Regions from separate parts of the Psychrobacter sp. Ps2 genome, predicted to be linked through region 1. Evidence: riboswitches for the same ligand, from Rfam matches in the RefSeq annotation. Region 1 holds a riboswitch; the other holds the start of a gene.
The links. A riboswitch is a leader RNA that binds a small molecule or an ion and turns the genes downstream of it on or off. The one in region 1 is predicted to bind thiamine pyrophosphate.
Positions count from the first base shown of each region.

Region 2: another riboswitch for thiamine pyrophosphate. It lies ahead of thiC (phosphomethylpyrimidine synthase ThiC); the one in region 1 lies ahead of I3254_RS10260 (ABC transporter substrate-binding protein).

Region 1 covers NZ_JADQAM010000059.1:21,120-24,332, reverse strand. Annotated here, with positions in the region: gene I3254_RS10270 (cold-shock protein) at 1-81, opposite strand, end outside; gene I3254_RS10265 (YbaN family protein) at 325-747, opposite strand; TPP riboswitch at 1,181-1,297, shown strand; gene I3254_RS10260 (ABC transporter substrate-binding protein) at 1,469-2,365, shown strand; gene I3254_RS10255 (VWA domain-containing protein) at 2,486-3,213, opposite strand, start outside.
Region 2 covers NZ_JADQAM010000058.1:173,921-177,133, forward strand. Annotated here, with positions in the region: gene thiC (phosphomethylpyrimidine synthase ThiC) at 1-1,445, opposite strand, end outside; TPP riboswitch at 1,760-1,904, opposite strand; gene pstS (phosphate ABC transporter substrate-binding protein PstS) at 2,198-3,213, shown strand, end outside.

The DNA.
Region 1 (3,213 bases):
TGCGCCAGTTTCTGGAGCGATAAAACCAAAGCCTTTAGCTTCGTTGAACCACTTAACTGTACCTTTTTGAACGTCTGACATAGTATAATCCTACTTTTAAATTTATTAATGGTCTAGTGACCGGTAACGCTTGCAAATAGCTACTGAACGATAAATATTAAAACGAAGGATTATAACTAATACTACGAGGTAATGATTTGGTGCAGAACTGCTCTTAAGCTTGGGCGTATTATAAGGGGTACATCCCAGTATCGCAAGTCTTATCTCATGTTTCGTGTAACCAGAGCCGTTTATTGGCTGATTTTGGCGCAAACTGCAACGGATTTAGGCATTTGGTAAATGGAACAAATATATCGCTACCCCACTACAGACAGCGGCTACCGCCCATGCCATCCACATCATATCGGCAGGCAAACGATAAAATAACATAATTGTCGATGCTGCCATCATAACCGTCGCTAAACACTTGGCATAAAGCGGAACGGCATGATTTTCTTCCCAATCACGGACGAATTTACCAAAATATTTATGATTAATTAGCCAAAAATGAAAGCGTCGAGAACTACGCGCCCAGCAGCCTGCTGCTAACAGGATAAAAGGCGCGGTGGGCATCACTGGCAACAATATACCGATAATACCTAAGATAAAAAACAACCAACCAAGCGTCACAAAGGTCCAACGCAGCATTGGGCTATTGGATTGATCGGTCTTAGGTCGGTAATAGAACACTTTTTTATTATCGGTCATATAAGTTGTCGGTCATGTAAGTTGTCAGTTATGCCAAATGTCGATTGTCTAGAGTAACGCCTATTATATAAGCAGCGGTATAGAAGGCTAATCATGCAATATCGCCCGTCTACGCACAAGACTATTTATATAAGGTTTTTGCTATTGATAGGTGTGTTTGGTTAGTAATTGGGTAAGTACCAATGATAAATACTGCAGTCTTTTATTAACATGTCGATTGAAAGCCCTTATAAAAAGTTACGACAAGCCGTGATAAACAACAGCTATCATAAAGAGCGGTTAACGAACACCAGTCATCACCTGCCATCGTCTTTCCCGATACGCTTGCATCACGTCTCGTAAGTCGTCTATGATGACGCATTAGCTATCGATAATAGCCATTCGCAGTACTGATCAAAAACAGCAGTACTACTCAGAAACAATGCAATACCAATCAATCTTGTCGGGGTGCTTTGATTTAATGCTGTAGACACAGCCCATATCATCGCTGAGACACACCCGTGAACCTGAAGCAGTTAGCACTGACGTAGGAAACAAGCGTGACATACCCTCAGAGGTCTATAAATAAGAGCAGTCTATAGATGATGTACTCGTGATACCTATATCAAACGCCGAGCATCTGACAGTTAGCATTGCGACCTCACTTTTCTTATTTGGCCTTTCTTGTTTTACTTTAATAGTATCAGTCTGATTGTTTTCCATACCTAAAAAGGAAACAACCATGCAGCCGACTACCAAACTTACTCTGACCCTCGAATGGTTTTTAAACCCTGATCACCTGCCCTTTATCGCTGGTGTGACTACGGGCGCATATGAGCAAGCAGGGCTCGATATCACCATTATCGAGCCAGATGACCACTATGATGGCTTTGCCGAATTACAGAACCAGAGCATCGATCTGCATGTCAATGAGCCTATCCATCTGTTTGAACATTACGCGCCTAATCTACGTGCACTGGGCTGCTTTTTTGAGACCGATGGCGGCATATTGATGCAACGCGCTAGCATGGATAAATTAAAAAACAATCAGCCAATCCGCATCTGTACCCCTGCAACTGAGGAAAAAACCAATCGTATTGGCTTTGAGATATTAGCGCGCTATGCCAAGAAAAATGGCTTTAGTATCAGCCGTGATAATGTGAGCTTTGTACAAAAAGACTTTTATCATATAAAAAACCTACAAGAAGACCCAAGCCTAGATGGTGCATGGCTGTGCTTTTATAACTTTGAAGGCGTTGAGGCAACTCATGAAGGGTTGGACTTTGAATTTATCGATCAGCATCTGTCACCTTATCCGAACTTTTCGGCGTTAGAGATTCTGACGACGGATGAGATCTATAGCGCGAAAAAGGACGCGATAGATACCTTTATCCAAGTGACCAACCAGATGACGGAGCTGTGTAAAAACGAGCCAGCCACTGCCCACCGCATGTATTACGACTATAGCAAGACCGAGGCAGATACGCTGATGGATGCTATCATTGATAATACGCTGGGCAGATTGATCACACCTATCAAGCCTGATGCGGATAAATGGCAAGAATTGCGCGAGATGCTAGCTGAAATCGATATCGTGACCTTGACTGATGAGCAGTATCAATCGCTGTGGGCGCTGTAGATATTTTATAAGTTAAGATATTTTGAAAAATAAAAAACCGCCATAGCATTTGCTGTTGCGGTTTTTTAGTTCGTAATAATTAGCCAGTCATACTTAGTCAACGATAATAGAATGACAAGATTATTGCTGCACGATACCAAGCTGCTTGGCTTCTTTGAGCCACATTGGGAACTCTTCTAGCATGTTTTCATACAAAGCTTCTTCGCTAATGTCATCCAAATCGTCAAGTTCAAAAAAGTCGCAATTATCAATTACGCGCCCTGTCATGTCGTCTAATTTCTTAAGAATGCCATAACCGCGACCACCCAGTCCCACAAATTGCCAGAATATCGGCAGTTTCGCCGCTTCCGTCATGACTCTCGTGATACCGCGATTGTCATTCACCCCGCCATCACTGATAAATAGCACGTAGATAGGCACATCTAAGCCATCTTTTTGATAAAACTCCGTCACGGCTTTCATGACCTCTGCTTCATTGTTGATGCGCGGGCCAAGTGCCCATTTGCGCCAGCCGCCATGAGCGTTATTGATAAAACCGTCATAATTGCTCAGCCCAATCTCACCCAAATACTGCGGATCTCGGGCAAACGCCCAGCAGTCTAGTGCTTGGTCGTCATCGAAGTTCACTGCCAATGGCAATATGCGATTGACCACCTCTTGCACGCGGCCTTTTTTGTACTGTCTGTTCATTGATCCTGAGGCATCTAACACCAATGCTACCTTTGCGGTTAGTTGCTGTAATTGGCGTTTCTCAAGCGATATCGTGGCTTTTTTGGCCAGATTGACCAGTTTTGGCGCTTTGTCTAGCATGACCTTCTCTAACGACGGTTTTGCTTGGACTGGCGTAA
Region 2 (3,213 bases), on a different contig from region 1:
TCTGTGGTTAATGGCCCTAAAGTATAGAAAGGCGCGTCCGCACAAAGCTCAAGCTGCAAGTCCATGTTTTCTTTGATGCGGTTCATCGCGACGTGTCCAGGGCCTTCGATCATCACCTGTACATCGTGCTCCCATGCCACTTTAGTCAATTCACCAAGCGTACGTAGCTCACCGAACTGTGCTTCATCATTGGCATCTTGCAAGCAACCAGGGCGTAGGCCATCACCTAGACTAAATGCTACATCGTACTGTTTCATAATCTCGCAGATGTCTTCGAAATGCGTATATAAAAAGCTTTCCTTGTGATGGGCTAAACACCACTGCGCCATGATAGAGCCGCCGCGTGAGACGATACCTGTCAGACGTTTTGCGGTGAGCGGCACATAGCGTAATAGCACGCCAGCGTGAATAGTAAAGTAATCTACGCCTTGCTCTGCTTGCTCGATCAACGTATCACGGAATATCTCCCATGTAAGATCTTCAGCGACGCCATCGACTTTTTCTAATGCTTGATAAATCGGTACCGTACCAATCGGCACAGGAGAGTTACGGATTAGCCATTCACGGGTTTCATGAATATGATTGCCCGTTGATAAATCCATGATGGTATCCGCACCCCAACGCGTGGCCCACGTCATTTTGGACACTTCTTCATCGATAGACGAACCCAACGCTGAGTTACCGATATTAGCATTAATTTTCACCAAGAAATTGCGCCCGATGATCATCGGCTCAGACTCAGGGTGGTTGATGTTGTTTGGGATAATAGCGCGTCCAGCCGCCACTTCATCACGGACAAATTCAGGGGTGATAATTTGAGGCGTATTGGCACCGAAGCTCTCGCCATCATGTTGACGCATATCGGTCAGTTCATGCTGCTTTTGCGTTTCGCGTATGGCGATATATTCCATTTCAGGAGTGATGATGCCACGGCGCGCGTAGTACATTTGCGTGACGTTCTGTCTTGCTTTGGCGCGACGCGGTTTATCAATATGAGCAAATCTAAGGTTAGCAGTGCTGATATCACGAGCACGTGCTTGTCCGTATGAGCTAGATAGGCCGCTTAATTGCTCGGTATCATTGCGTTCCGCGATCCAGTTCTCACGCAACTTTGGCAATCCACGTGTTAGGTCGATATCGACATTAGGGTCGGTATATACACCTGAGGTGTCATACACGTAAAACGGTGGATTATGCTCACCGTCTTTATCTCCCGTACCGCCTACAGGTGTATCAGCCAAGCTGATTTCACGCATCGGTACTTGGATGTCAGGTCTTGATCCTTCGATATAGACTTTTCTTGAGGCAGGTAAAATACGGTGCAAGTCGCGCGCATCTTCTTCGAAACGGGCATCACTTGCGGCACGGTGAGCAGGGGTTTTTAGCGCATCTGCTTTTTTATCTGCTTTGACGTTGGTTGTGTCAGCAGCATTTGAAGCAAGCATTGAGTTGTCGGCTGGGTTATGCGTTTGGGCTTTCGGTGCAATTGAGGTGGTGTCTGCAGTAGTCATATGCTGTCCTAGCGTGTTGGTTTTTGAATAAAATCAACACCGCCAGTATCTGCGGGGGTAGGCATCCATCATCTAGACAAGTTTATATCATGAACCCACAACTTCGACCAAAAAGTATCGTCGCGTATGGTGCTCATCAAATATTGGACGCAGCTTGATATCCTCTCTTCTTATCTGGCTATGCATCACGCATACTAAGACAGTAGTGACGATAAAAATGTATTTCTACGCGCCCTTTGTCATAAATAACAAAGTGCTTAAGACTTCCCTGCGTCGGTACTAACCGCATCAGGTTCGGCGGGTGATCTCTCAGCGAATGTATCAAGGCGACTACTTTGATAAAGCAAGTTTAATAAAGTGAGCCAAAAATACACCGCACCCCGAGTCTGTCAGTGTTGTAAATCAGCCTTCATACTAACAAAATTCTGTACCAACGGCTAATAGTATTTGGATACAAATATTCTGTGTCACGTACGCAGCTCAATATTTTTGTGAATAATTTTTCTGAGTGTTGATAGATGAGAATGCTTAGTATTACTAGGTTGTAGACGAATTATTCAAATATTATGTAAAGCGAATGAAGGATTCTAGAAGTTGTCATTAAACTGTCATAAAGATTTGGCAAGATAACACGCATATCACAAGCAATGCTTTTTTATACCGTTGTTAAACTTCAGGAGTCCTACATGCGTTATTCGTTATTAGCAGTGGCCGTCAGTTGTACATTAATGCTTACGGCGTGTAATAAGTCAACAGATACGGCGGAGCCAACTGCTGATACTAGCAGTAGCGCTGTGACAACAGCTGAAACAACCTCTCAGACAGCATCTTCTGCTACGTCAGATTTTAAATCTGCTGAAAATATCGCTATGAATATTACAGGTGCAGGTGCGTCATTCCCGCAGCCTATCTATGCGAAATGGTCATATGATTACAATGCTGCGACTGGTGGCCAAGTCAACTATCAGTCGATTGGCTCATCTGGTGGTATCAAACAAATTCAGTCAAAAACAGTAGACTTTGGTGCTTCTGATGCCCCAATGACGCCTGAAGAGTTAGACGAAGCAGGTCTGATTCAGTTCCCAACAGTCATCGGTGGTGTTGTACCAATCGTCAACATTGATGGCGTTGAGCCTGGTGCACTGAAGCTAGACGGTACGACTTTAGCTGATATCTATTTGGGTAAGATTAGCAACTGGAATGACCCTGCGATTAAGGCGATGAACCCAGATTTGACCTTGCCAGATGCCCCAATCACAACAGTATTCCGCTCAGATGGTTCAGGTACGACCTTCAACTTCACTGACTATCTTGCCAAGGTTTCACCAGACTGGAAAGACACTGTTGGCGTTGATAAAACCGTCAAATGGCCGACCTCTGCTACTGGTGCAGGCGGTAAAGGTAACGAAGGCGTTTCAAGCTACGTAAACCGCATGAAAAACTCTATCGGCTATGTTGAGTATGCTTACGCTAAGCAAAATAAGATGTCACATACTGCGCTGAAAAACGCAGCTGGTAACATCGTACAGCCATCTGCTGAGACGTTTGCTGCGGCAGGTGATATCGACTGGTCACAACAAGAAGGCTTTTATAAAGTCATCACCAACTCTGAAACTGACCAAGCATGGCCTATCGCTGCTGCGACCTTTATCTTGGTACATAAGCAACCAGAAAATCCTCAGCAAGTCGCTGGCGTATTGAA